DNA from 4 places in the Streptomyces sp. NPDC058295 genome. Region 3 is predicted to be linked to each of the others. Evidence: riboswitches for the same ligand, from Rfam matches in the RefSeq annotation. Region 3 holds a riboswitch; each other region holds the start of a gene.
What was found. Region 3 has a riboswitch for cobalamin ahead of ACFVYS_RS31460 (cobalamin biosynthesis protein). Riboswitches for the same ligand answer to the same signal wherever they lie in the genome.
Positions count from the first base shown of each region.

Region 1 (7,094 bases), on a different contig from region 3:
AGCACGGCCTTGCCCAGTGCCTTGTCGGTGATCTGGAGGCCGGTCCGCGCGTCGTCGGCCACCACGACCCGGTCGCCGTCCAGCCGCAGGGCGGCGTTCGCGGCGGTGGTGGTGACGCCGGCCAGCGGGCGGGCCACCGAAGGGGCCGCGCGCAGTCCCTTGTCGTCCAGCTTCGGTATCAGCCGGCCGGCGCCGTCGGGCCGCATCGTCAGATGCTCGCCCAGTACCTTCTGCCCGATGGTGAACCGCTTGCCGCCCGTGGTGAGGGTGACGGGCGCCGACATGGCCGGCTGCGCGAACTCGCGCACCGCGCGCCGCACCTCCGCCGCCGTGACCTTCGGCCGTGTCTCGCGGGCGGGCAGGTCCGTGACCGCGTCCGCCGCCCCGCGCAGGAAGGTGGCCTTCAGGGCGTCGACGGCGGCGTTCACGTCCAGTGCGTAGCCGGTCTGCGGGGCGACCTGCTCGACCCGGCCGTCGGCGAAACCGACGGTGCCCTCGCGGACCTGCTGGTCGAGGGTCTTCGCCAGCTTCCCCAGAGCGGTGCGGGCCTTGTTCTCGTCGAGGCGTACGACCGGCTCCTCGTCGCCCCCCGAGCCGAAGAGTCCGCCGACCAGAGCGGCCGGATCGGCGCCGACGCGGCCCACCCGGTCGACCGTGCGCTCGGCGTCGAAGGTGAGTCCGGCCTGCCGCGGGTCGACGGTCCCGCTGCGGTCCCCGACCCGTACGGCCAGCTCCTGCGAGCCGGCCGCCGTCAGGTGCTCGTCCAGCTTGCGGACGGCCTCCGCACGGCTGAGGCCGCCGATGTCCACGCCATGCACCGTCGTGCCCGGCTCGATCTCACCGCCCGTGAGCAGCAGCCCGGTCAGGTACAGCGCGCCGACGCCGACGGTCAGCGCACCGCCCGCCAGGGCGAGGGGCGGCACGGAGGCTGTTCGGGGGCGCATGGGTCTCCTGGACGGACGACGGCGGGTGATCCGCCCCGCTGCGCGACGCCGCACACGGGACGGCGTCGGATCGGATACAGGGGGCAAGCACGGGTAAGCACCCCAAGCTACCCAAAACGCGCGATGAGCTCATATGTCCCAGAACACGTATGTTCCGGATCACGCCGCCGGTCCCGGATCGCGTCGCCGGTCCTGGATCGCGTCGCCTGTCGTGGATCGCGTCGCCTGTCCGGATCAGGCCGTCAGACCCTCACGCCGTCGGGCCCTTCGCCCCCGCTCCCGCTCACACTCCCGCCCCCACTCGCACTCCCGCTCCCGCTCCCGGGGGCGGTCAGGCGCCGAGGGGGCCGCTGTCCGGGTCGGTCGACGGGGTGGCCACCTCTGCCGCGATCCGGCGGTAGGCGGCGCGGGCCTGGATGATCCGGGCGAGCACGGTGCCGACGAGAGTCGCGGCGCACAGGCAGGTGAGCCAGAAGGTGTCACGGTGGCCGGCCCAGGTGAGCGTGCCGACGGGTGGGATGGCGAATCCGTTGAGGGTCAGCCAGCACAGGACGGCCGTACCGGGGGCCGCGGTGAAGCGGGCGCAGAGCCCCAGCAGGGCCGCCAGCAGGGAGAGCGCGGCCAGGGCGAATCCGGGGCGGTCCGAACCCACCAGCATGTTGTGCACGGCCACCAGGACCAGCGCGCCGCCGAAGGCCGTGGCCCACACCACCGGAGTGGCGACGGGCTGGGGCACGGGCCGGGCGCCGGCCCTGAGGGACACCCACTCGATCATGCTGCACGCTTCCTTCCGGCCCCATGCCCCCGGAACGCCGGCCGCCACGGCAGCGTGGACCTCGACGCGCATTCTCCCACCCGGTCGCCGAGCACACTCCCGTCGCCCCGTTCCCTGTGCTGGCCAGGGTGGCATCGATGTCGCACCGGAACGGGCGGCTGCTCGGCGAGACCCGGATGCGCACCGAGACCGGGGTGTCGGTCGTGGCGGTGCCGCGCCGCGCCGAGGCCATCCCCTCACCGAAGCCGGACTGCCGGCTGACCGGCGGGGACACGCTGATCCTCATCGGGACGAGGGAGGGCGTGGAGGCGGCCGCGGCGATCCTCGCGCGGGAGTGGGACCGGCAGCGAGGCCGGGAGTGAGGCGCGAGCGCCGCTCCTCCGGCGAGCGCCGCCTCTCTAGAAGGAGGCCTCGGTCGACGTCAGGGGCCTGGCCGGCCAGTCGAGCAGTCGGGCGCCGATGACCGCGGTCTGCAAGGTGTAGCGGTGGGCGGGGTCGGTGGGGTCGGTGCCGGTCAGGGCGTGGATGCGGGCCAGCCGGTAGGTGAGGGCGCGCACGCTGAGCGAGAGCCGTCGGGCCGTGGCGGCGGCCACACAGCCGGTGTCGAAGTACGCGATCAGGGTGGCGAGCAGGGGCTGCGCCCCGCCGCGCGCCCGTTCCAGCGGCCCCAGAGCACCCTGCACCAGGTCCACCAGTGCCTGCCGGTCCCGGGCCAGGACGGGGAAGACCAGCAGGTCGGAGGCGCGCAGCAGCGGCTCGTCGAGGCCCATGCGCTGGGCCACGTCCAGGGCGTTGAGGGCCTCTTCGTAGCTGTGCCCGATACCGACCGGGCCCGGCCTGGACCGCCCGATGGCGACCTGGGCCCGGCCCGTGACGGCGTGGGCGTGCCGGCCGAAGTGGGTGAGGACCTCGTCCTGGTCTGCGGGGGCGATGCACACCATCCGGCCGTCCTTGGTGGTGAACAGGATGCGGCGGTTCTCGAAGCGGCCGAACAGCTCGTCCGCCACCTGCCGGGGAACGGGGTCGGTCTCGTCGTACTTGTCCGGGCCCTCGGCCACCGCGACCGCGTGGGCGCGGGACAGCCGTAGCCCGAACCGTTCGGAGTGCGCGGCGAGTTGGCCCGCGCGACCGCGCCCGTGGAGCAGGTCGTCGATGAACTCGCGGCGGGCCGCCTCCTCTTTGCGGACCACCAGCCGCTGCGCGCGCTCGTAGCCGTCGGCGAAGGCGTCCACGGCCTGTTCGACGACGGCGAGGACGCTGTCGGGATCGGCGCCTCGCGGACGGCCCTCACGGCCTGCCGCGAGGTGCGCGCGAACGAGACCGCGCCAGCCTCGGCCGGCCTCGGCCGCCCGCGCGCCGAGCGCCCGGCGGGACTCGATCTCGTCGCGGGTCAACCGGCGGCCCGTGCGCGCGGCGTCCGCCAGGATCCGGTCGAATCCGTCGAGGAACGGCTCGGACGAGTGCGGGCCGGTCATGGTTTCCCCGTTCGATCGAGCACCGTCGGACATCGGACACATGTTCCCACCGAGCGGTACGGCGATGGAGTGCTCCGAGGTGCGTCCGGCGTGGCGTCCGCCCACCGGACTCAGCGGCTCGCGTGGACGGCTTCGGCGGACTCCGCCGACGTGACCGGGCCGGGCGGCGCGCTGCGGCGGCACCCCGGGGCGAGGCTGCGGGCGAGGGGTTCGGTCCAGCGGGCGGACGGCCGCCGTGCGCCGGGGTGAGCCGTCGTCCGCCGTCTTCGCGCCCCGCATCGCCGCTTGTCAGCGCCTCTGTGTGGGCACTACTGTCACCACGCCTTGGTGAACGGGAAATCCGGTGTGATGCCGGTGCGGCCCTCGCCACTGTGATCGGGAAGTCCGGCTCCGGCCCTCGCGGGCAGCCACTGGGTCCTTGAGACCCGGGAAGGCGGAGCACGGGCGGTGGTACCCGTGAGCCAGGAGACCGGCCAAGGCACGTCAACCATCCACGAGGTGCTGGAGAGGGTCTGCTCAGCCATGCACATAGCCGAGGGTTTTCTGCCTCCGGCGCATGCGATCGCCTGGGGCGTCGCATCCGCGCCATTCGTCGTCCACGGAGTACGGTCACTCACCCGTGAGGTCAAGGAGCACCCCGAGAGCACCCTGCTCCTCGGTGCCTCCGGAGCCTTCACGTTCGTACTGTCCGCACTGAAACTGCCTTCGGTGACCGGAAGTTGCTCCCACCCCACCGGCACGGGACTCGGCGCCATCCTGTTCCGGCCGCCGATCATGGCGGTGCTGGGCACCATCACCCTGCTCTTCCAGGCGCTGTTGCTCGCCCACGGCGGCCTGACGACGCTCGGCGCCAACGTCTTCTCGATGGCCGTCGTCGGGCCCTGGGCCGGTTACGCGGTCTACCGGCTGCTGCGGCGGTTCGACGTGCCGCTGATGGTCACGGTGTTCTTCGGCGCGTTCGTGGCCGACCTGTCCACCTACTGCGTCACCAGCGTGCAGCTGGCGCTCGCCTTCCCGGACCCGAGCAGCGGATTCCTGGGCGCCCTCGGCAAGTTCGGCTCCATCTTCGCCGTCACCCAGATCCCGCTCGCGGTCAGCGAGGGGCTGCTCACGGTGTTCGTGATGCGGCTGCTGACCCAGTCCAGCAAGGGTGAACTGACCAGGCTGGGCGTGCTCGTGACCGGCGGCCGGACCAAGGCCGACGCCGACGCCGGGACCGAGGCGGTGACCCGGTGAGCCGTAACGCGAAGACCAACGCCCTGCTGCTGTTCGTGGTGGCCGCGCTGGCCGTCCTGCCGCTGGCCCTCGGGCTCGGCGACCACAAGGAGGAGCCGTTCACGGGGGCCGACGCGGAGGCGGAGACGGCGATCACCGAGATCCAGCCGGACTACGAACCCTGGTTCTCGCCCCTGTACGAGCCGCCGTCCGGCGAGATCGAATCGGCGCTGTTCGCGCTCCAGGCGGCCCTCGGCACGGGGGTACTCGCCTACTACTTCGGTCTGCACCGGGGACGGCGACAGGGCGAACTCCGGGCCCTGGCCCAGCGGGACACCGAGCACGACACCAAGGGGTCCGAGAACGCTCAGGAGTCCGAGAGTGCTCAGGAGTCCGAGAGCGCGCAGGAGTCCGAGAGTGCGCAGGGCTCCGAGAGCGCTCAAGGGTCCGAGAGCGCCTCCGAACCGTCCGCTCCCGAACGGACCTGAGCCCGCGTGCTGCCGATCGACGTGGCGGCGCACAGCAGTCGCTGGCGCCACCGCCATCCCGTGGACAAGGCCGTGCTCGGTCTGGGCCTCACCGTGCTCGCCATCTCCCTGCCGCCCTGGCCCGGCGCGGCCCTGGTCCTGGTGACGGCGCTCGTCATCCTGCTGGGGCCCGCGGGGGTGCCGGGCCGGCGGCTGTGGCGCGCCTACCGGGTACCGCTGGGCTTCTGCGTGACCGGCGCGCTCCCCCTGCTCGTGCAGGTCGGCGGCCCGGACCGGTTCCTGTCCCTGGCCGACGGCGGCCCGGTGCGCGCCGGGGAGTTGCTGCTGCGTACCTCGGCGGCCTCCCTCGGTGTCCTCCTTCTCGCGTTCACCACCCCGATGTCCGACCTGCTGCCCCGCCTGGTCAGGGCCGGGGTGCCCGCGCCCGTCGTGGACGTCGCGCTGGTGACGTATCGCATGAGCTTCCTGCTCCTCGACTCCGTGCGCCGGATCCGGGAAGCGCAGGCGTCCCGGCTCGGGCACACCACCCGGGCCGCGGAGTGGCGTTCGCTGGCCGGGCTCGGCGCCACCGCGTTCGTCCGCGCCTTCGACCGGGCGGCGCGTCTCCAGGACGGGCTGGCCGGGCGCGGCTACGACGGCACCCTGCGCGTCCTGGTGCCCGAGGCCCGGGTCTCCGTCCGCTTCACGACCGCCAGCGCCGCGCTCTTCGCGGCCCTGGTCGCCCTCACCTTCGTACTGCAATCCGTACTGGAAAGGCCGCTGTCATGAGCGAGCCCGCACTGGTCGCCCTGCGGGGTGCCTCCTTCGCCTACGAGGACGGTCCGGCCGTGCTCAGCGGTCTGGACTTCGAGGTCCACGCGGGGCGCGCGCTCGCCCTGCTGGGCCGCAACGGCAGCGGCAAGACCACGCTGATGCGGCTGCTGAGCGGTGGACTGCGTCCGGGCGAGGGCGAGTTGAGGATCGAGGGGCGCCCGGTGACATACGACCGCAAGGGGCTGACCCGGCTGCGTACGACCGTGCAGCTGGTGGTCCAGGACCCGGACGACCAGCTGTTCGCCGCGTCCGTCGCCCAGGACGTGTCGTTCGGACCGCTGAATCTCGGCCTCCCCGACACCGAGGTGAGGGCCCGGATCGAGGAGGCGCTCGCGGCCCTGGACATCACCGCCCTGGCCGACCGGCCCACCCATCTGCTCTCCTACGGCCAGCGCAAGCGCACCGCGATCGCCGGGGCCGTCGCGATGCGGCCCCGGGTGCTGATCCTCGACGAACCGACCGCCGGGCTCGACCCCGACGGCCAGGAACGGCTGCTCGCGATCCTCGGCCGTCTGCGCGCGTCCGGCACGACCGTGGTCATGGCCACCCACGACGTCGACCTGGCCCTGCGCTGGGCCGACGACGCGACCCTGCTCACCCCGTCCGGCGCGCGCACCGGACCCGCCGCCACGACGCTCGCCCGCACGGACCTCCTCCGACAGGCGGGCCTGCGGCTGCCCTGGGGCGTCGCCGCCGCTCAACTCCTTCAATTCCAGGGCCTGTTGACGGACCCCTCGACCGGCCCGCGCACCGCGGAGGAACTGGCCGCGCTGGCCGCGACGCCCGCTCCCACGAGCCCCGCCGACGGCTGAGGCCCCGCGACGGTGTCCGCGGACCGCCGACGCACGGCAACCGGATGGGCGATGATCGCCGCATGGATGGGCCGACATCGACTACATCGCGGGCATCGACGACGCGGGCGTGCTCCCCACCCCGGAGATGACCTCGACCCGGCAGTGCGGAACCCTCCTCGACACCTGTGTGACCCGCGTCTTCGGCCTCGCCCCCGCCGGCGGGTAGCGCTCGGGCGGGAATCGGCCTTCGCCCGCGTTCACCCGCTCCGCGCGACGGCGCTTCGGTCGGGCAGCGGCCCGGGGCACCTCCGCCGTCCGGAGTGAGCCGGCGGTCCGGGGGACGGCGGTTCGCGGAGGCCCGGCCGCGGGTGGGGGAAGAGGGCGCGCAGAAGGTCGCCGGCCGATCCCTCCGGGCGGTGCACCGCGGGTCCGGCGCTTCGAGTCGCGGCAGCCGGAAGAGGGATTGAGCGGTTTGAATGCTTTGATATTCAACTATGACTCGACGGATCTTCATAGACAAGCAGAGCCCCAAGGCCTACCACGCGCTGGTCCAGACGTCCGAGGCCGTGCGGGAGACCGCCGCCGACGCC
Region 1 covers NZ_JBHVYO010000068.1:12,418-19,511, forward strand. Annotated here, with positions in the region: gene ACFVYS_RS39990 (VanW family protein) at 1-944, opposite strand, end outside; gene ACFVYS_RS39995 (hypothetical protein) at 1,276-1,719, opposite strand; partial or broken gene ACFVYS_RS40000 (cation:proton antiporter regulatory subunit) at 1,848-2,081, shown strand; gene ACFVYS_RS40005 (PucR family transcriptional regulator) at 2,118-3,194, opposite strand; cobalamin riboswitch at 3,503-3,687, shown strand; gene ACFVYS_RS40010 (energy-coupling factor ABC transporter permease) at 3,717-4,430, shown strand; gene ACFVYS_RS40015 (energy-coupling factor ABC transporter substrate-binding protein) at 4,427-4,897, shown strand; gene cbiQ (cobalt ECF transporter T component CbiQ) at 4,904-5,665, shown strand; gene ACFVYS_RS40025 (energy-coupling factor ABC transporter ATP-binding protein) at 5,662-6,522, shown strand; gene ACFVYS_RS40030 (carboxymuconolactone decarboxylase family protein) at 6,999-7,094, shown strand, end outside.
Region 1: linked by a shared signal. The riboswitch ahead of ACFVYS_RS40010 (energy-coupling factor ABC transporter permease) and the one ahead of ACFVYS_RS31460 (cobalamin biosynthesis protein) in region 3 are both predicted to bind cobalamin.

Region 2 (7,094 bases), on a different contig from region 3:
GGCCCCCGCGTCCCGGTCGGCGGCCGCGCACTCGGCGGCGACCGTGTCGGCGTACAGCAGGTCGCGAGGCTCCTGCGGAACCAGACCGGCGCGGCGGACCAGGTCCCGGGGCGGGGTGCGGTGCGGCACCAGACCGCCCACGTGGACCGTTCCCGCCGACGGCTCGACGAGGCCTACGAAGGTGTTGAGCAGCGTCGACTTCCCGGCGCCGTTGCGGCCCATGAGGGCGACGGTCTCGCCGGGCAGGACGGTGAGGTCCACCCCGCGCAGCGCCTGGACCCGGGCCCGGCGCACGGAGAGGGAACGGGCCTCGGCGGGGGCCGTGGAGGCGGACGGCGCGGGGAGGGGGCGGCGGAAGCGGCGGCGGGCGGAGGGCTCCGCCGGGGGCTCGACGGAGGCCGCCACGGTGCTGCCTGCCCCTGGAGGGGTTTCCCGCCCGTCCAGGCGTTCCCGTCCTTGGAGAGGCTCCCGCCCTTGCAGGCGTTCCCGCAGGTCACCGGCGCGCCGTCGGGCGTCCCGCACGGTCAGGGGCAGCGGGGACCAGCCCGCCAACCGGCCCAGGCTCACCACCGGCGGGAAGACCGGGGACACGGCCATGATGTCCGCGGGCGTGCCGAGCAGCGGGGCCGCGCCCGGGGAGGGCAGCAGGGCGACCTGGTCGGCGTACTGCAGGACGCGTTCCAGGCGGTGTTCCGCCAGCAGCACCGTCGTACCGAGGTCGTGGACGAGACGGAGGAGGACCGCGAGGACCTCCTCGGCGGCCGCCGGGTCGAGCGCGGAGGTCGGCTCGTCCAGGACGAGGACACGCGGGTGCGGGGTGAGGACCGAGCCGATCGCGACCCGCTGCTGCTGGCCGCCGGAGAGGGTGGCGATCGGGCGGTCGCGCAGGGCGGCCAGACCGAGCAGGTCGAGGGTCTCCTCGACGCGGCGGCGCATCACCTCCGGAGACAGGCCCAACGACTCCATGCCGTAGGCGAGTTCCTCCTCGACGGTGTCCGTCACGAAGTGCGAGAGGGGGTCCTGCCCCACCGTCCCTACGACGTCGGCGAGTTCGCGCGGCTTGTGGGTGCGGGTGTCGCGGCCGGCGACCGTGACGCGGCCGCGCAGGGTGCCGCCGGTGAAGTGCGGGACCAGGCCGGACACCGTGCCGAGGAGCGTCGACTTGCCCACGCCCGACGGGCCCGCCAGCAGCACCAGTTCACCCTCGGGCACGGTGAAGTCGACGTCCTGGACGGTGGGTTCGGCGGCGCCGTCGTACGTCACGGAGACGTTCTCGAAGCGGATCACGACGGCTCCTTGTGCGTGAACGCGGGCAGCAGGCCGAGGAGTACGGCCGCCGCCGGCCAGAGCGGGAGGGCGGGGGCGGTCAGCGGGACCACACCGGGGTGCAGCGCGGCCGGGTCGGCGGACGCGGCCACGGTGAGGAGGGCCGCGACCGCGACCCCGGAGGCGGCGGTGAGACAGGCCTGCGGGGTCCAGCGGTCCGGACGGTAGCGGGTGCGTGGGGAGCGGCGGCCGCCCAGCCGCAGTCCGGCGAGGGCCGCGACGACTCCGGCGAACAGCACCGGGAGGCCGTAGCTGCCGCCCGCCGCGGTGAGCAGCCCGTACGTTCCCGCGCAGACGCCGAGCAGACCGCCGAGCGTGAGCACGGCGGTCGTCCGGCGGACGGGGGCGGGGACGTCGGCGGTACGGCCGTAGCCGCGCGCGTCCATCGCGGCCGCGAGGGCCACGGAGCGTTCCAGAGCGCCCTCCAGGACCGGCAGGCCCACCTGGAGCAGACCGCGCAGGCCCGTGTCGGGCCGGCCCCGCAGACGGCGGGCGGCGCGCAGCCGGTGGACGTCCGCGATGAGGTTCGGGGCGAAGGTGAGGGCCACGACCACCGCCACCCCCGTCTCGTACAGGGCGCCGGGGAGCGTCTTGAGCAGCCGGGAGGGGCTGGCCAGGGCGTTGGCGGCACCCACGCAGACCAGAAGGGTCGCCAGTTTCAGTCCGTCGTAGAGCGCGAAGAGCAGTCCCTCGGCCGTGACCGCGCCGCCGAGCCGGATGCCCTGCGCCCAGTGGGGGAGCGGGACTTCGGGAAGCGTGACGAGCACCTGCGTGCCCGGGATCGGGGAGCCCAGGACGACGACGAACACCAGCCGGATGACGAGGACGGCGAGCGCGAGCTTGAGGAACGCGGAGTAGGAGCGGGACCAGGGGGTGTCGGGGCGGCACGTGGTGACGACGTAGGCGGAGACGGTGAGGAGGAGACCGAGGAGGAGCGGGTTGGTGGTGCGGGTGGCGGCGGTGCCGAGACCGAGCGCCCACAGCCACCAGGCGGCCGGGTGGAGCGGGGCGCGGCGCGCACGGGGGTGACGGTCGGCCTTCGACCGGCGGTCGGCCGTCGGCCCGGCGTCGCGGGTGGCGGGGTGGAGCGGGGTGCGCGGGCGGGCGTCAGCCATCCCTGCGGGATCCTCGCCGCCGGGCCTGCCAGACCGCCGCCGCGCCCAGCACCGCCACCGCCGCCGCGCCCGCGTACAGGCCCACGGACGGTCCGCCGTCCTCCTTCTGCTTCGTCGTCCTCTCCGATTCGTTCGCCGGTTCCGGCTGCGCGGCGGACGTCGGCCGGTCCGTTCCCGGCCCGGACACCTGCTCGCCGCAGCCCGTCTCCGGATACCCCGCGATCGCGCACAGCAGGGCGTTGGTGTCGTAGCGCAGGGGTTTGGCGACCGAGGCGAGGGCCTCGGCCGTCGTCGCGTCGGGGGAGACCCGGGCGCAGGCCGTGCGCGGCGACGGCGGGGTCTCGCCGCTCGGGGCGTCGGCCGCCGCGCCGAAGTCGATGACCAGGGCCACCCGCTTCGTGCCGTCCCGCTCGGGCGTCTTCGCGCAGATCGCCGCGAAGGAGGCCGCGCCGCGCGGCTGCGACGCGTCCTGGGAGTCCGCGCTCACCGCGAACCGGAAGCCCTGGACGTCGCCGTCGGCGGGGCGGGCGGTGGACGGGCCCTGGGTGGCGTACGTCCAGCCGTCGCCCGAGCGGTCCCAGAAGGACCAGTAGCGGTAACCGGCGGCCTGGGCCGACTGGACCGCGCCGGTCAGCGACAGCAGCAGCGCGGCGAGGACGAGGGCGGCGCTCCGGCGCGTCACGGCCGCTGCTTCCTGCCACGGACACTGATCAGGAAACCGATGCCGATACCGACGACGAGGAACACACCGACGATCCACCAGACGCCGTAACCGGAATCCGAGTCGTCCTTCTTGTCGGCGTCGGCGTCGGCGCCGGTGTCGGTTCCGGTGGCCTTCGTCGCGGCCTGGGGGGCGGGGCCCGTCGCGTTGAGCAGGCCGACCAGGTCGGTGTCGCCGAAGTGGCGGGGGTCGGCGCCCATGGCGTGGGCCGCGAAGATCAGCTGGGCGTAGGCGGCGGGGCCGCTCTGCTTCGCCCAGCCTGCGGAGTTCTGTTCGAGCCAGGCGAGGGGCTTCTTCGCCTGCTCGGTCGCACCCTGCGCGGCGAGGGCGACGACGGCGTCGGCGGTGTTGCCGTAGTCGGGCTGGTCCTCGGCGCCGGGGAGAGCGGAGTCCAGGTGGCCGTCCTCGCCGATCGCGTCGGCGAGGTAGACCGAGCCGTTGCGGGCGAGTTCGTCCGGGGTGAGCGGGGCTGCGGAGCCGGCGCAGGTGAAGACTTCCTCCCGCACCTTGCCCGCCGTCGTCACGAACCCCTTGCCGAGGACGCCGAGCACGCCCGCCGCCGTCGCGTCCGCGTTCGCCGCGAGGGCGCCCTTCTTGTCCGGCTGGTACGCGAACGCGCCGTCGCCTGCCTGGTCGCAAGGGATGGAGAGCTTCAACAGCGCGTCGTAAGGCGACTTGCCGGCCTTCTTCACCTCCGAAGGCTTCTCCCCGGCCGCCGCGATCGCCCCTGCCACCACGGAGGTCGAGTTGGCGTCGCTCGCGCCGCCGGGGGTGTAGCCCCAGCCGCCGTCGGCGTTCTGGACCGACTTCAGCCAGCCGACGGCCTTCTCGGTGGCGGCCTGGTGGCCACCCAGCGCGGCCAGCGCCTGGACGGCAGCCGCCGTGCTGTTGGTGTCCACCATCAGCTTGGCGTCGCACGCCTTGGCGGTGTCCGCGCGGAACGCGGCGAAGGCGCCGGTCGCGCACTGCTGGCCGGTCAGCCAGGCCACGGCCCGGTCGGCCGGGGTGACGCCCGTGGTCCGCTGCGCGAGCAGGGCCAGCGACTGGCGCCAGACCCCGTCGTACGTCGGGTCGGTGGTGCCGTACAGGCCGTCGGGTATCGCCACCGACGGGGTGGGGGACGGGGTGGCGGCGACGGCGGGGACGGCGGCACCCAGCACGACGGTGGCGGCGGCCAGAGCGGCGGCGCTGCGGCGGATGTTCATGATCGGCGGGTGCCTCTCCCGGTCGGTGAGGTCACGCAGCCGGGCAGCACGGGACATCCCGGCGGCTCGGCTCCGTATACCTCGACGGTGCCGTGCGAACGGCGGGCCTGCCGACGCACGTGAGCCGGTCACGGTCCCGTACCGGGCGATCCGGCTTGCCACCGCGCCGACTTGGACGGCTCGGACGGCTCACGGTTGCGGGTCAGCGCCGGAATTGCACCGGCTTCCCCCTGTACGGGCGTGATGACGACGCGGCCACTCTACCGGCAGGTAGCCGGACGTCTGAGGGGTGGCTGTGAAAGCGCCCGGGACGGGGTGGGAGCCCTCGATATGTTGTGACCATGACCCATACGGGGAGGGTGCCGGGCGGGCTGCCGACCGGGGTGCCGGGCGGGCTGCGGGGAGCGCTGCCGGGTCGGCTGCTCGGCTCGGGCCGAACGGCCGATGTGTACGAGATCGACGAGGCGTGGGTGCTGCGCCGCGACCGGGAGGGCCGGGAGGACTCGGCCGTCCTCGCGGCGGTGATGACACACGTGCGCCGACACGGCTACCCCGCACCCGCCGTACGGCCCTCCGGCGCACGCGCCGACCTGGTCATGGAGCGGCTGAACGGGCCGACGATGCTCCACGCGTTCGGGGCGGGCACGCTGGACGCCGAGGAGGCGGGGGCCGTCCTCGCCCGGCTGCTGCGCGAGCTGCACGCCCTGCCGGGACGGGTCTCGGCCGACGCCGGCATCCTGCACCTGGACCTCCACCCGGACAATGTGATCCTCACGCCCGACGGCCCCCGGGTGATCGACTGGGCCAATGCGGAGGAGGGCGATCCCGGGCTCGACTGGGGCATGTCCGCGGTGATCCTCGCCCAGGTGGCCGTCTCTCCCCAGCCCATCGCCGACCCCCGCGACCTCACCGAGGAGGGCCTGGCGGAGGCCCTGCGGAGGCGGGCGGCCAACCCGACGATGAGCCGTGAGGAGACGGAACTCCTCGTACCGGCCGCCGAGTTGATCAGGTCGACGGCCGGCCGCTGACTAGGCCGCCCGCCAGACCGTCATGTCCGCGGTCACGAACGCGATGTCCGGCAGCGCGGTCGACTTCACCTGGATCACGAGCAGTGCGATGTCCCCGGAGGGGTGCTTGACGCAGATCTCGCTGCCGGCCGCCGCCGCGGCGAGCGGGAGCCGGTGGCTCTTGGCGCCGGTGAGGACGATGCGGCACGAGTCGAGAGAGCCGCCGGGGTCGCCGTACAGCATGTTGAACACGCTGGTGTCGCTCTCCAGCGCGCAGCCGGTCTGCTTGCAGCTGAAGCGGATGTCGCCCTTGCTGTCCTCGCGCCGGACCGGCTCCTTGACGTCCAGTGAGGTCTTCGCGTCCAGCCACTGGAGGGGATACGCGGTGGCCTGCGGCGTCTTGGGCACGGTCGAGGAGGATCCCGACCCCTGTGATGTCCGGTCACCGGCCGCCGAGTCCGGCGCGGCTGTCGACGAGGAGCCCGGCGAGGGCGCCGAGGACCGTGCGGACCCGGACGGGCCGGGCGTCGAGGAGGCCCCGGCCGTGTCCCGGTGGCTGAGCCGGTCCGCCGCCTCCACGACCGTCCACGTCAGGCCGGTCAGCACCACCGCGCCCGCGGTCACGGCGGCGGCCGTGACCAGCGCGGTGCGCCGACGGCGGGCCGGCCGCCCGTCCGGCCGCGTGAGCTGCGACCGGACCGGCGCGATCAAGGGCATCGCATGGTGGGACATCCCGTGCGAGGCCATCGCGTTCGAGGGCACCGTGTGCTGGGTTTCGTGCTGCGGTGTCTTGTGCACCGGCGTCTTGTGCGAGGGCTGCGGGATCAGGGGCAGCGTGTGCACCGGGGTGGGATCGGGGACCGGAGACGGAACCGACACCTCCGGCCCGGTGACCTCCCGCCAGACGGCCGGCCCGGCGCCGTTGTCCGCGTCCCCGTCCAGGCGTCTCCTGCACCACGCGACGATCTCCGCAGGGGTGACCCGCTCCGCCGGATCGGCGGCCAGGCAGCGGGCGATCAGCGGACGGAGCGGTTCGGGCAGCAGGAACAGGTCGGGTTCCGAGTGCACGATCCGGTACAGCACGCTGACCGAGGGGCCGTCCCCGTACAGCGGCTCGCCCAGGGCCGCGAACGCCGCCGTCTGACCGAGCGCGAACACGTCGGTCGCCGCGGTGACCTCACTCGCGGTCGCCTGCTCGGGAGCCATGAACTGCGGTGTGCCGACGGCGAGGCCCGTGGCGGTGTTCGAGGTGACGTCGGAGGCCAGCGAGATGCCGAAGTCGATCACGCGCGGCCCGTCGGCGGCCAGCAGCACGTTCGACGGCTTCAGGTCCCGGTGCACGATCCCCGCATCGTGGATGGCCTGGAGCGCCTCCGCCACCCCCGCCATCAGCCACAGCACCGCGGGCACCGGCAGCGGCCCGCGCCGGGCGACCGCCTCCGCCAGCGAGGGGCCGGGCACGTACAGCGTGGCCAGCCAGGGAGGCACGCCGTCCGCGTCGGCGTCGATCAGCTCGGCGGTGTACGCGCCGCGGACCCGCCGGGCGGCTTTGATCTCCCGGCGGAACCGCCGCCGGAAGGCCGGGTCGTCGGCCAGCTCCGGGCGCACCACCTTGATCGCCAGCGGCCGGCCACCCTGTGTGTGCGACAGGTAGACCCGTCCCATGCCGCCCGCGCCGAGCCGGGCGGCGAGACGGTAACCGGCCACCAGCGGCGGATCG
Region 2 covers NZ_JBHVYO010000016.1:110,767-117,860, forward strand. Annotated here, with positions in the region: gene ACFVYS_RS19195 (ABC transporter ATP-binding protein) at 1-1,287, opposite strand, end outside; gene ACFVYS_RS19200 (energy-coupling factor transporter transmembrane component T) at 1,284-2,441, opposite strand; gene ACFVYS_RS19205 (SCO2322 family protein) at 2,434-3,123, opposite strand; gene ACFVYS_RS19210 (prenyltransferase/squalene oxidase repeat-containing protein) at 3,120-4,367, opposite strand; cobalamin riboswitch at 4,490-4,631, opposite strand; gene ACFVYS_RS19215 (phosphotransferase) at 4,709-5,395, shown strand; gene ACFVYS_RS19220 (serine/threonine-protein kinase) at 5,396-7,094, opposite strand, start outside.
Region 2: linked by a shared signal. The riboswitch ahead of ACFVYS_RS19210 (prenyltransferase/squalene oxidase repeat-containing protein) and the one ahead of ACFVYS_RS31460 (cobalamin biosynthesis protein) in region 3 are both predicted to bind cobalamin.

Region 3 (7,094 bases):
TGCTTGGTCGGGTAGGCGGTGAAGACGAGCGCGAGCTTCTTCTCGCCGTTCGGCTTGTGCCGGAGCCGGGCGTGCCGTACGGCGATCCCGGCGACACGTCCGGCCCGCTCGGGGTCGGCGACGTACACCGGTACGTCGTCCGGGCCCTGCTCCTTGAAGGAGAAGGGGACCGTGATGATCCGTCCGTCGAACTCCGGGATGGCGACCTGCATCGCCGCGTCCATGGGGGAGAGGGCGGCGTCGGACGCCTCCCAGGCGCTCTTCGACGAGGTGAGGCACAGCCCTTGCAGCACGGGGACGTCGAGGTCGGCGAGCGCGCCGACGTCCCAGGCCTCCTCGTCCCCGCCCGCCGAGGCCTGCGAGGCGTGCGCGCCGCCGGCGGCGAGAACCGTGGCGACGAGGGTGTCGGTCCGCCCGAGGATCTCGTACAGCCCCGGGTCCGCCCCGCGCAGCGAACCGCAGTACACGGGCAGGGCGTTGGCGCCGCGGGCCTCGACCGCGTCGCACAGCGTGTCCACGAAGGCGGTGTTGCCGCTCAGTTCGTGCGCCCGGTAGAAGAGCACCCCGATGGTCGGCCGGCCCTCGACGAAGGCACGCTCGCCATGGACGCCGTACTCGGGCATCTTCTGCGGCTCGACGAAACCCTCACCGGTCAGCAGCACGGTGTCGGACAGGAAGCGGGCCAGCTCGGTCAGGTTGGCCGGTCCGCCCTCGACGAGATACCGCAGCGCCTCCGCCACCACACCGGCGGGCACCGACGACTCGGCCATCAACTCCGCGTCGGGCACGCTCTCGCCGCCCAGCAGCACGGTCGGCACACCGGACGCCTTGAGCGCGGCGAGCCCGTCCTCCCAGGCCCGCTTGCCGCCGAGCAGCCGGACGACCGCGATGTCGGCGCCGTCGAGGAGCGCGGGGAGTTCCCCGGCGACATCCACCCGGGTCGGGTTGCCGATCCGGTACGAGGCGCCGGAGGCGGCCCGGGCCGCCAGCAGATCCGTATCGGCGGTCGACAACAACAACACTGTGCTCATGCGGGCGCTCCCGGTGGAATGAAAGGCAGTCCTTGCGGCGCGCCCGACTCGATGAGCCGCCAGAGCGCGTCGGTGTCCGCGTGCTGTTCGATCAGGTCGCCGAGCCGGTCGAGCTGCTCCTCGCGCAGCCCGGCGAACGAGGTGTCGGCGGCGGGCACGAAACGGCGGCCCGCGGCGGCCGCCACCTCGCGCAGGAAGGCCCGCCGGAAACCGTCCGACTCCAGCGAGCCGTGCCAGTGCGTGCCCCAGACGCCGCCGACCCGGCATCCGTCCAAGAAGGCTTCCCCGCCCAGGACTTCGGCGACCCCGTGATGGATCTCGTACCCCTCGACCCGCTCGCCGAGGGCTTCCCCGACCGGTCGGGTGAGGGTCTTCTCGCGGGCGAACCGCACCCGGACCGGGAGGACTCCGAGGCCCTCCACGTGTCCGAGCCGGCTCTCGACCTCGTCCTCGATGTGCTCGCCGAGGAGCTGGAAGCCACCGCAGATGCCGAGGACGGGCCGCTGCTCGGCGGCCCTGCGGACGATGGCCTCGGCCAGCCCCCGCTCGCGGAGCCACTCCAGGGCGCGCACGGTTCCCCGGGTCCCCGGAATCACCACCAGGTCGGCGTCGGACAGTTCCTCGGGCCGGTCCACGAACCGCACGACGACGCCGGGTTCGGCGGCCAGCGCGTCCACGTCCGTGAAGTTGGACATGAGCGGGACGGCGCAGACGGCGACCCGCAGCACGTCCTCGCCGACGGGCGGGGCGGTGTTCGACTCCCGCACTGTCCCGCGCAGCGAGACCCTCAGCCCGTCCTCCTCGTCGATCCCGAGCCCGTGCCGGAACGGCAGCACGCCGTACGTCCGCCGTCCGGTGAGCCCGTGCAGCATGTCCAGGCCGGGCTCCAGCAGGGAGACGTCCCCGCGGAACTTGTTGACCAGGAACCCGGCGACCAGCTCCTGGTCCTCGGGCGAGAGCAGGGCGACGGTGCCGAAGAAGGAGGCGAAGACGCCCCCGCGGTCGATGTCGCCGACGACGAGCACGGGCAGCCGCGCACCCCGCGCGATCCCCATGTTCACGATGTCGGTCCGCCGCAGATTGATCTCGGCCGGACTGCCCGCCCCCTCACAGATCACCGCGTCATACGTGCCCCGCAACTCGGCGAGGCAGTCGAGAACGGTTCCGAGGAGTTTCTGCTGCCGCCCGCCGTGATACCCCCGGGCGGTCATCTCGCCCACCGGCTTGCCGAGCAGCACGACCTGACTGCTCTGCTCACCGCCCGGCTTGAGCAGCACGGGGTTCATCAGCGCGGTCGGCTCCACCCGGCAGGCCTGGGCCTGCATGGCCTGGGCCCGCCCGATCTCGGCGCCCTCGGTCGTCACGAACGAGTTGAGGGACATGTTCTGCGCCTTGAAGGGTGCGACCTTCACCCCCTGCCGCACCAGCCACCGGCAGATCCCGGCCGTGACGACGCTCTTGCCGGCGTCGGAGGTGGTGCCGGCGACGAGGAGGCCCCCGCCCAGACCCCCGCTCATGTCGTACGCCCCTTCCGCTGGTTCCTCTGGTCGCGCCGGCTGCTCGCGACGATGTTCGTGGCGACGGCGCGCGCGGCGACGGTGACGCCGAGCGCGAGCAGACCGACGCGGCGGGAGAGCCGCGCGGCACGTTCGATGTCCCGGGCGACGACGGGCCGCCCGGCCGCGCCGTTCAGCACCGGCCGGTGCTCGACCCGCCCGGCGTACGACAGGGTCCCGCCCAGCCGCACCCCGAGGGCGCCCGCGAAGGACGCCTCCACCGGCCCGGCGTTGGGGCTCGGATGCCGGCGGGCGTCGGCCCGCCAGGCCCGCACGGCGCCCCGCGGATCGTCCCCCGAGAGGGCGGCGAGCACGGCGGTCAGCCGGGCTCCCGGCCATCCGGCGACATCGTCGAGACGGGCGGCGGCCCAGCCGTAGCGCAGATACCTCGGCGACCGGTGACCGACCATGGCGTCCAGGGTGTTGACGGCCCGGAACCCGACCAGGCCGGGCACCCCGCCCACGGCCCCCCACACGAGCGCCCCCACGACGGCGTCGGAGGTGTTCTCGGCGACGGACTCCACGACCGCGCGGGCGATCCCGTCGGCGTCCAGCGCGTGCGGATCCCGCCCGCACAGATGCGGCAGCCGCTCCCGGGCGGCCTCGACGTCCCCGGCTTCGAGCGCCCGGCCGATGGCGCGGGCCTCCCGGACCAGCGAACTGCCCCCGACCACGGCCCAGGTGGCGGCGGAGACGAGAGCGACGGTGGCGGCGGGGGAGCGGCGTACGGCCCGCTCGGCGACGGCTCCCAGGGCCACGACCCCGCCGGCGCACACGACGGCGTGCAGGGCACCGCTTCCCCGGTGGTCCCGCCACAGCAGCCGCTCGACGGCACCGCCGGCCCGCCCGAACGCGGCGACGGGATGCCCTCGGCGGGGATCGCCGAGCAGCAGGTCGCCCAGAAGGCCGGTGGCGGCGCCGTACGCGTAGAGGCGATCGGCACGCATCGGCTCAGCCGGCCGAGGGGTCGGGCAGCGACCTGGTGCTGTACCTCAACGACCGAGCGAGCATGGCGATTTGTCCTCACTCAGGGTGTCCACGCCCTGGTTCGACGAGACCGGCGGCGAGAGTTCCTGGCTCCCGGGGGTTTCTACCCCGGTCACAGTGGCGGGACCGCGCCGGATTCACACCGGCTTCCTCTTCTGCTGCCGTACATGGCTCGGGCAGTCCACCACGGCCCGCAAGAGCCGTCAACTTGCCTTTGACCTGCGAGGCTCGAGTGTGCAGAACCCCACACGGCGCGGGTCGGCGGGACCGCGAACGCCAAGAGGTGCGGGACGGTGATCCGTCCCGCACCTCGGGGGTGTTCGGATGGGGCGTCAGGCGACGATCAGCGAGATCCCGTACGCCACCGCCGCCGCGCAGGCCGCGAAGCACGCGTACGCGCCGGTCACCGCGAGGGTGGCCGAGCCGCCCTGCGCCGACGCGCGTTCCTGCCGCGACAGGCCCACGACGCCGAGGGTGAACAGGGCGACGAGGCCCACGGTGACCACGAGGCTGACGCCGAAGACAGAGCCCAGGGCTGCCCAGTCGATCTTCATGCTTCTTCTCTTCCTTCGTGCCGGGTGCGCGGGCTCAGACGGCCGCGGCCGGGGGAGCGGCGGGGGTCGCGGGCTCTGCCGCCGGGCCGGGGATCGTGGCCGTCAGGTCCGTGAGGTCCTCGGCCAGGGTGCCCGCGGGCGGCGGGGTGACGGCGGCGATCGCCGTCGTGACGACGCCCGCCGGCTCGTCGGGCTCGTTGACGTTCGAGGCGTCGACGACCTCGCGCCGGGAGACCTTCCAGATGGCCGCGCTGGAGGCGATCAGGAAGACCGCGACGAGGGCCGTGCCCCAGTCGCCCAGGCCGGTGACGGCCTCGGCGAGCGCGCCCACCAGGGCCGCGGCCGGGAGCGTCAGGCCCCACGCCACGAACATCCGGGTCGCCGTCGACCAGCGGACCACACCGCCCTTGCGGCCCAGCCCGGCGCCCATCACCGCACCGGAGACCGAGTGGGTGGTGGAGAGGGAGAAGCCGAGGTGCGAGGAGGCCAGGATGACCGTGGCCGCGCTGGTCTGGGCGGCGAAGCCCTGCTGCGGCTGGAGGTCGGTCAGGCCTTTGCCCATGGTGCGGATGATGCGCCAGCCGCCGAGGTAGGTGCCGAGCGCGATGGCCAGGCCGGCGGAGAGGATGACCCAGGTGGGCGGGTCGGAGTCGGGGGCCACGGCACCGCCGGCCACCAGGGCCAGGGTGATGATGCCCATCGTCTTCTGCGCGTCGTTGGTGCCGTGGGCGAGGGAGACCAGGCCGGCCGAGGCGATCTGGCCCGCGCGGTAGCCCTTGGCCGCGGCCTTGCCGTCGGCCTTCTTGCCGAGGGTGTAGGAGAGGCGGGTCGCGAGCATCGCCGCGACGCCCGCGACGATCGGTGCCGCGATCGCCGGGATCAGCACCTTGGTGACCAGGGCGTCACCGTGCACCGCGCCCATTCCGGCGGAGGCGATGGTGGCGCCGATCAGACCGCCCATCAGGGCGTGCGAGGAACTGGAGGGCAGGCCCACCAGCCAGGTCAGGAGGTTCCAGAGGATCGCGCCGACCAGGGCGGCGAAGATGACCTCGGGACGGATGCCGGTCTCGTCGACGAGACCCTTGGAGATCGTGTTGGCGACCTCCACCGAGAGGAAAGCTCCCACAAGGTTGAGCGCGGCGGACATGGCCACCGCAACCTTGGGCTTGAGTGCACCGGTCGAGATGGTGGTGGCCATCGCGTTGGCGGTGTCGTGGAAACCGTTCGTGAAATCGAACGCAAGTGCGGTGACGACCACAATCGCGAGGATCAGCGAGAAGTTTTCCATTTACCCAGGCAATCGTTCGAAGTCATTGGCGCGTTGACCGTAAGCAATCTGGGTGAACGGAAGATGAACTGGGAAGGGCGTCAGGGTGTCTGTGTAAGAGGGGTGCGACGGTCTTCCGCCGGGACGCCGGGGCCGGGGTCAAGCGCCGTACGGGTACCGGTCTTTGTGGAGCCCGCACAACCGGGTCTCGGAGCCGTGAAAGAGATTCCGGTCACCCGGCCGGCCGCCGCTGTCGGCGTACTGTCAGAAGGTCCCTGCCTGCCGTCCGGCCGGCAGGGTCCCGGCGCCGGACGCCCCGTGACGGGCGGCCCACAGGGCGTGATCCGCGTGGCCGTCCGGGCCTCGATCGGGCCGTGGCGTCGGCGCCCCGTCATAGGGGTGTCGTAGGCGTGGCACCCGACGTCGAGCGTGGGCGGCGGGGTCCGGCCGTCGGCTGGCGGCGGGGTCCGGCCGTCGGCGCTCCGGCCGCCGCCATTGTGTACGAAATGCACGGCCTGCCCCGCCCCGAGCCCCGGTCCGGCAAGGCGAAGCGGTACATGCCGCGGAAGAGCCCGGCGGTCCCCGGTGCCTCCTGGCAGGATCGCGGCATGGCTGAGCAGCGACGCGAGCAGGGGGACGCCCGGGGTTACCGGGACGACGGACCGAACGGGCCGGAGCAGCGGGGGAGGCATGCGGTCCTCGAAGAGGCGCGGGCCTGGGAGGCGCTCGTGACGGCGGCCCGCCGCACCGTGACCGACGGGCTGGTCGTCGGCACCTCCGGCAACGTCTCCGTACGCGTCGGCGACACCGTGCTGGTCACCCCGTCGGGCGTACCCTACGAGCGGCTCACCCCGGACGACGTCACGGGCGTCGACCTGGCCGGCCGGCAGGTCCTCGGCACCCTGCGCCCGACGAGCGAGCTGCCCATGCACCTCGCCGTCTACCGCACCACGGACGCAGGGGCGGTCGTCCACACCCACGCCGTGCACGCGACCGCCGTCTCGACCCTGGTCACCGAGCTTCCCCGCGTCCACTACATGGCGGGCGCGCTCGGCGGATCCGTCCGCGTCGCCCCCTACGCGACCTACGGCACCGAGGAGTTGGCCGAGAACATGCTCCGCGCCCTCGTCGACCGGAGCGGCTGCCTCCTGCGCAACCACGGCACCCTCACCCACGGCTCCACCCTCGACCAGGCCTACGACCGTACGGCCCAGCTGGAGTGGATGTGCCGCCTGTGGCTGACGGCCTCGTCCGTGCCCGGCCTGAGCCCCACACTCCTGACGGAGGAACAGGTCGCGGAGGCGGGCGAGCGACTGCGCGGGTACGGGCAGCGGGAGTGACCGGCCGTCCCCGACCGGCTCCACCACTGGCCGGGAGGAAGGCGGGCCGGGACACTGGACGGGTGCGCACTGTCAAAGCGACGGCCGCCGCCGTCACCGCAGCCCTGGCCGCCGCCGCCGTCAGTGTCGCCGCCGGCCGGCTGGCCAGCGACGCCGCGCTGAAGGCGCCGCCCGGCCGGCCCCTGCCCACCGAACCCCGGCTCACCGTGCACGGCACGGCCGCCGACCAGATCACCCTCACCCGTGACCTGGCCGCACTGCGCCCCGGCACCTACGGCCTCTCCGGCAACGGCTCCCACGCCGTCGTGGGCCCCCTCCTGCCCACCGCCCCGCACTCCGCCGACACCGTCGTACGCCGC
Region 3 covers NZ_JBHVYO010000036.1:25,135-32,228, forward strand. Annotated here, with positions in the region: gene cobN (cobaltochelatase subunit CobN) at 1-1,031, opposite strand, end outside; gene ACFVYS_RS31455 (cobyric acid synthase) at 1,028-2,548, opposite strand; gene ACFVYS_RS31460 (cobalamin biosynthesis protein) at 2,545-3,534, opposite strand; cobalamin riboswitch at 3,634-3,776, opposite strand; gene ACFVYS_RS31465 (hypothetical protein) at 3,907-4,128, opposite strand; gene ACFVYS_RS31470 (anion permease) at 4,163-5,416, opposite strand; gene ACFVYS_RS31475 (class II aldolase/adducin family protein) at 6,004-6,735, shown strand; gene ACFVYS_RS31480 (alpha/beta hydrolase family protein) at 6,798-7,094, shown strand, end outside.

Region 4 (7,094 bases), on a different contig from region 3:
GCCGGCCGCGAGGACCGGCGGACATCGCGAAACCGGCAGATATCCGCACGGCAACGGGAGATCGCCCGCCCTCCCCACCCGGCCCCGGGCACCGGATCGCGGGTGACACCGGCCCGGAGGGACGTCTGCGCACACCACTCGCACCCCGCCCGGCTGCCGCCCTTGTGCCCCGGAGCTTCCCCGCTCCTGCCCTTACGGGCCCAGAGGTCATCCCTCAGGCTTCCCTCAGGTCTCCCTGCGACTGCCCGCAGGCCTCTTCCGTCGCGGCCCCGCATTCGGCACGCCGAGGCCCCGGAGAGAGGTCCGGGGCCTCGGCGGAGTGGTTCAGCCCTGTGTGCGGGCCGGAAGCCGCCATCCCGGGCGCGGGAAGTGGCAGGTGTAGCCCTCGGGGTAACGCTCCAGATAGTCCTGGTGCTCGGGCTCGGCCTCCCAGAAGGGGCCCACCGGCTCTACCTCGGTGACGGCCTTGCCCGGCCACAGTCCGGAGGCGTCCACGTCCGCGATGGTGTCCTCGGCGACCCGCTTCTGCTCGTCGTCGACGTAGTAGATCGCCGAGCGGTAGCTGAGGCCGATGTCGTTGCCCTGGCGGTTCTTGGTGCTCGGGTCGTGGATCTGGAAGAAGAACTCCAGAAGCGTGCGGTAGTCGGTCTTCTCGGGGTCGAAGACGATCTCGATGGCCTCCGCGTGGGTGCCGTGGTTGCGGTACGTCGCGTTCGGTACGTCACCCCCGGTGTATCCGACCCGGGTCGCCGTCACGCCCGGGAGCCTGCGGATCAAGTCCTGCATCCCCCAGAAGCATCCGCCCGCGAGCACGGCCCTCTGCGTCTGCGCTGCCATCTCAGCACCTTCCGTATCTCTCGTCTCGGCCACGTGAGCTGCTCGCTCGCGCACCGTCGACGTACCAGCCTCTGTGGATACAACAGCACGTGAGAGGCCCGAACAATTCCGAGCCCGCACAGTCGGCCGCGGCGCCCGCCCTCGAATCGAGGTGCACATCGAAGCGATGCACCCGCTTCCTCACCCTTCACCCTCCGGGCCTTCCCGGAGGAACCGCCTACCGCACCGCTCCCCCGAGCCGTGCCGTGCCTCCCAGGCGGAAGCGGGGATGGGGCTCGGCACGGCCGGTGGCGAGGTCGGCGGCCATCGCGCCGATGAGCGGGGCGAATTTCGCGCCGTGTCCGGAGCACGGGGAGACGATGACGAAGGGGCCCTGGCGGTCCAGGACGAAGTCCTCGTCCGGGGTGCTGGTGTAGAGGCAGGTCGCCTCGGCGACCGGGTCGGGCTCGAGGCCCGGCAGGCGGTCGCGTACGAAGCCGCTCACCCGCGTCCGCGACGACTGATCGACGACCCCGCTGCGGGTACGGGCGGTGGCCGGGGTGCCGCGGTCGTGCTCGGCGACCTTGACCGCCGGGACCGAGCCCCCGTCGCTTCCGGACGGCAGGCCGTAGAGGTGCAGCGCGCCGTCCCAGATCAGGGTCGGCCACCTGACGGACGGATCCCGCTGCCGGAAGTGGAAGACCTGCTGCTGGGTCACCGCCAACGGCGGCAGGGCGAAGGGAAGTTCGAGCTCGGGCAGCCAGGCGCCGGCCGCGATCACCACCGTGTCGGCGACGAGCTCGCGGCCGTCGTCGGTGTGCAGGCGCGCCTTCTCGCTCCCCCGGACGTCGATGCCGGTGACGCGGCTGCCGATGATCGCCTGCGCTCCGTGTTCGATCGCCCGCCGTACACAGGTCCCGACGGTCTCGTCGGCGTCCACCACGCCCGCGTCCGGGTGGTGGAGCACCGGACCGGTGATGCGGATGTACGGCCAGCGCTCGGCGGCGGCTTCGGGGCCGAGGAGTTCGTGGGGCACTCCGGCGGCGCCGAGGAGGTCGGCGAGCGCCTTCAGGTCCTGGTCCTCGCCCATGTCGAGCCCACCGGTCGTGCGCAGCAAGGAGGCCGAACCGTCGTCCTCCAGCTCCCGCCACTGCTCGCGGGCCTGTCCGGTCAGCCGTATGTAGAAGGGGTCGGCGTACACCCGCCGGAAGATCCGTGAGCTGCCGTGCGAACTTCCGTGCCGGTGACCGATGTCGTACGCCTCGACGAGCGTGACCTCGTGGCCTCGGCGGGCCAGTTGCCAGGCGGTGGCCGCGCCCATGAGTCCGGCGCCGACGACGGCGATCACAGTCCCTCCCCGGGGATCCGGTCGGTGCCCGCGAGCGGAACGCGGGCCATGACAGCAACCTCGATCGTAAGGGCGATCAGGTCCTCGGGTTCCAGGTGGGGGTGGGCCGGGGTGGGCCTCGCCGCGGGCGGACGGCGGACGGCGGACGGTTCACCGGAGGTCGGCACGCGAGGCCCTCAGCCCGCGGACGCCCGGTCCTGGGCGAGGCCGAGGTCGGTGGTGTCGCTCACCCGCCGGTCCGCTCGACGGGCGGCGACGATCATCACGGCGAGTCCGCTCAGGACGATGGCGGCGCCGACGTACAGCGGTGCGGTGTAGCCGAGGCCGGCGCTGATGGCGGCGCCGCCGAGCCAGGCGCCCAGGGCGTTGCCGATGTTGGAGGCGGACACGTTGGCGGCGGCGGCGAGCGGCACCCCGTGGGCATGGTCGGTGACCCGGGTGATCATGCCGGGGACGCTCGCGAAGCCGAAGAGCCCCGTGAGGAAGACGAGGACCACCGACGCGGCGGGGTCGGCGGCCAGCAGCCCGAACACGGCGAGCGTGACGGTGAGACCGGCCAGCGAAGCGATCAGGGTGAGGTCGCGATCGCGGTCGGCGGCTCGTCCCCCGACGATGTTGCCGATCACGAGGCCGCTGCCGTACACGACGAGCAGCCAGGCGACATCGGTGCTGGAGAAGCCGGTGACCCGGGTGAAGGTGTAGGCGAGGTAGCTGAACGCGCCGAACATCCCGCCGTAGCCGAGCGCGGTGGCGGCCAGGGTCAGCCAGACCTGCGCCGACCGGAAGGCACGCAGCTGGGTACGCGGCGTGTCCGGCCGGCCGGTGGCCTTCCCGGAGGCCTCGGACGTGTGGGAGGCGTCGGAGGGACGCGGCCGGTTCACCTCGCCGGCCCAGCCCGGTACGCACACGGCGATGGCGACCGCGGCGACGACACCTATGCCGGTGATCGCCCAGAACGTGGCGCGCCAGCCCCAGCGTTCGCCGACGAGGGCGCCGAACGGCACGCCCAGCACGTTCGCGACCGTCAGCCCGGCGAACATCACCGCCACCGCCCGTGACGCCCGCTCGGGGGCGACCATGCGCCGTGCGACGAGCGAGCCGATGCCGAAGAACGAGCCGTGGCACAGCGCCGCGACCACCCGGCCGAGCATCATCAGCGAGTAGTTCGGTGCGACGGCGGACAGCAGGTTGCCGACGACGAACAGGGCCACCAACCCGGTGAGAACCGCCTTGCGGGGCAGCCCGGCGGTGGCGGCGGTCACCACGATCGCGCCGACCGCGACCGTCAGGGCGTAGCCGGAGATCAGCCATCCCGCCGCGGCCTCGGACACCGCAAGGCTGCGGCTCACTTGCGGAAGCAACCCCGCGATCACGAACTCGGTCAGACCGATCCCGAATCCACCGAGAGCGAGTGCGACGAGCCCGGCGGGCATCTGCCGTGCACGGACGGCCGGTTGGATGTTCATGGCACCATCTTCGCGCGGTCCTCGGGCCGCTGATCCGGCGTCGGTTCGCGAACGCGAAAAGGCCCCCGGGATGATTCCGTGGGCCCTTTCGTCGGATCGTCGTGCGGTCGGGTCAGTGTGGGGCGGTCACCGGCGTGCCCGCGGTCACCGTGGCGGGCTCGGGGTGCAGCAGCCGTTCGGCCAGTTCGCCGAAGACGAGGCCGAAGCCTGCCCAGAGCGTGACCTGCATGGCGAGGGCGGACAGACGGAACCGCCACAGCAGGGCGGCCGGGAAGTCGCTCGGCACCTCGTTGACGGCGGGCAGGAACTCGTAGGCCGGCCCGATGACGAGCACGAAGCCGAGGACGGCCGCGACGGTGGCGTTCCAGGTGCCCAGCCTCGGTGCGAGCCGCTTGCCCAGGATCACCGCGGCGACCGCGAGCAGCACACTGAGCACCATCATCAGGAAGTACAGGGTGGTGCGCTTGCCGATGGTGTCGGCGTCGCCGACCGCGGGCGGGTTCGCCGGATACTTCAGGAACGGCACGACGTACACGGCGAGCAGGGCGGTCCCCGACAGCAGAAGTGCCGTGGCCCGGGGGCTGAAACGGCCGACACGGCCGAGGGCGAAGCAGAAGGCGAGGGCGGCGATGCCGCCGAAGGCCACCCCGTAGATCAGCACGCCGGTGGCGAGACCGGCGGTGGACTGCAGGCTGCGGGAGACGAGTTCCACCTCGTGGTGCTCGTGGCCCGCGGCGTGGGACTCCTCGAAGCCGATCGCGCTGTCGACGTTCGGCTCACCGAGGAAGTAGGCGACGATCAGGGCGAGCACGCCGGCACCGAGGCCGGCGAGCATGCCCCGCACGAGGAGGTTTCTTACCGTTGCGGAGTTCATGGGTGTGCCGGGCTTCCCCTCGGGATCAGTGGCAGGGGAAACCGAGCAGGTGGCGGGCGTCGTGCACCCACTCGTGAACGTCCTCGCCGGAGACGACGGCTGTCGCGCCCTGCTCGGCGCCGACGAAGTACAGCAGGACCAGCATCAGGACGCCGAAGAAGACCGCCCACGGGGCGATGTCCTTCAGCGGCAACTTGGCGGGTACGACGGGCGTGGTGGTAGTCGGCTGGGCGACATGCTGCGCCATGGCAGGACCTCCTCTGGGAGTTCGCGTCCCATCTCGGTGGTGCACATGACGACGGCCACGGGTCTGACTCGCGGTGTGTGCCCCATCGGGGTACACCGTCCACAGTGGCGCGACCGTGCCGGGTTCTCACCGGCTTCCGTCTCGCCGTCGTCGATATCAGAGCGACGGTACCGCGTGTCGGGCCCCTGGCCAATACCGCCCCACCTGGCGTGATTCCGCTCTCCACGGCCAGGTGGCCCGGATCACCGCGCCGGTCCCGCCCGGCGGAGCTCCTCCGCGGTGGTGTCGGGTCGGGCGAGGCCGAGTTCGCGCGCGCCGAGCGGGGTGAAGAAGCGCTCGACGTCGGCCTCGGTGACCTCGGCGAGGGTGGCCGGCGACCAACGCGGGTCCCGGTCCTTGTCGATGACCTGGGCGCGGATGCCCTCGACCAGGTCGGGCGTGGTCAGGGCCGCACAGGAGACGCGGTACTCCTGTTCCAACACCCGTTCCAGCGAGCCGAGCCGCCGGGCACGGCGCAGGGCGGCCAGGGTGACCTTGAGCGAGGTGGGCGACCTGGTCAGGAGGGTCTCCGCGGCCTCCTTCGCCGCCGGGTCGCCGTGCGCGAACAGCCGTCGGACGATCTCCTCGACGGTGTCGGCCGCGTAGCAGGTGTCGATCCACGCCCGGTGGCCGGCCAACTCGCCCGCCGGCGAGGGCTGTACCCGCCGGTCCAGGGCTTCCCGTACCGGCAGCTCGGCGAGGTCGTCGGCCAACTGCCGGAGCGAAGCGGACGGTACGTAGTGGTCGGCCAGCCCGCACGACACCGCGTCCCCGGCGCCGATCTGCGCACCCGTCAGGGCGAGATGGGTGCCCAGTTCGCCCGGGGCGCGGGCGAGCAGGTGGGTGCCGCCGACGTCCGGCACGAAGCCGATGCCGGTCTCGGGCATCGCGATCCTCGACCGCTCGGTGACGACCCGGACGCTGCCGTGCGCGGAGACGCCGACGCCGCCTCCCATCACGATGCCGTCCATCAGGGCGACGTAGGGCTTGGGGTAGCGGGCGATGCGGGCGTTGAGGTGGTACTCGTCGCGCCAGAAGGCGGCCGACGCGGTGCCGTCGTCGTCGCGGGCGTCGTCGTGGACGGCGCGGATGTCGCCGCCCGCGCACAGGCCACGCTCCCCCGCACCGGAGAGGACGACGGTCTCGACGGCCGGGTCGCGCTCCCATGCCGTCAGCGCGCCGTCGATGCGGCGCACCATCGCGTGGTTCAGGGCGTTGATGGCCCTGGGTCGGTTGAGCGTGATGTGGGCGGCTCGGCCGGTGGTGTGCAGCAGGACGGGTTCCTCGATGTCGTTCATCCGGATGCCTCCGTCAGGCCGCGGGCCACGATGACGCGCATGATCTCGTTGCTTCCTTCCAGGATCCGCTGGACGCACAGGTCATGGACGATCTTCCCTACTCCATGGTCGCCGCGGTAGCGCCGGCCCCTGCCGTCGAAGCCGGCCGCTTACGGAGTGAGCGGTGGCGCGTGGACCGGCGCTCGCGGCGGCACCCTGCCGCTGGACACCCCGCGGCCCCGCTGGGTCGAGCGGGACAGGGACGACGGGCGGAGGGCCGCTTACCAGGCCATCGCCGCCTGGCTCGCCCGGGTGGGCCCGGACGCGGGGCGGTCCGTCCCCCTCGAGGGGCCGGCCGGGCACGGCGACGGACCGTACGCCACCGACGGGCGGGGCAGGCCCGTGCGGGCCGCGGTCGTGGCGATGGACACGCGCGCCGTCACCGCCGCGCAAGCGGTCGCAGGACGCGACGGACAGGGCTCGCCCCGACGCGGATGGAGAGCGAGCCCTGTCCACCGGCTCCGATTCTCGGGTCCCGGAGGCGAGTGGGCCCATGAGTGCGCGGGTACCGGCCGTGGTGCACGGCACACACCCCGTACGAGTGGCGCACACCCCCCGCACGGACCGTCGGCCCGTGGCCGGATCCGCATGCGTGACCCGTGTCGCGCCGGGGAAGGCGCGTCCCGGCGAGGCACCTCCGGGTGCCCGCGCCACCGACCCGCTTGATCGCGTACCCGCCGCGGCGAGCGATACTGGCCTTCGCACGTCGTCGCCACGTCGTCACCGCCCTCACGAATGGACTCACCCTCATCTCCGCGACCGTTCCGCCCACGACGCCCTCCACGGTGTGGCAGACCCGTGGCCGTCACACCGGCCCCACCGCTCCGGACGTCCTGCGCAAGCACCTTCAGGCACTCAAGGACGCCGAGACCGTCCAGGACTTCATGGAGCTGCCGGACGCCGACACCCCCGAGGGGGAGACGGCTTTCGAAGCCCGGTGGCTGGTCGCGGAGGAGGTGACCGTCCG
Region 4 covers NZ_JBHVYO010000003.1:20,931-28,024, forward strand. Annotated here, with positions in the region: gene msrA (peptide-methionine (S)-S-oxide reductase MsrA) at 325-837, opposite strand; gene ACFVYS_RS04195 (FAD-dependent oxidoreductase) at 1,055-2,164, opposite strand; gene ACFVYS_RS04200 (MFS transporter) at 2,341-3,597, opposite strand; gene ACFVYS_RS04205 (CbtA family protein) at 3,743-4,504, opposite strand; gene ACFVYS_RS04210 (CbtB-domain containing protein) at 4,530-4,751, opposite strand; cobalamin riboswitch at 4,788-4,935, opposite strand; gene ACFVYS_RS04215 (enoyl-CoA hydratase/isomerase family protein) at 4,994-6,088, opposite strand; gene ACFVYS_RS04220 (hypothetical protein) at 6,913-7,094, shown strand, end outside.
Region 4: linked by a shared signal. The riboswitch ahead of ACFVYS_RS04210 (CbtB-domain containing protein) and the one ahead of ACFVYS_RS31460 (cobalamin biosynthesis protein) in region 3 are both predicted to bind cobalamin.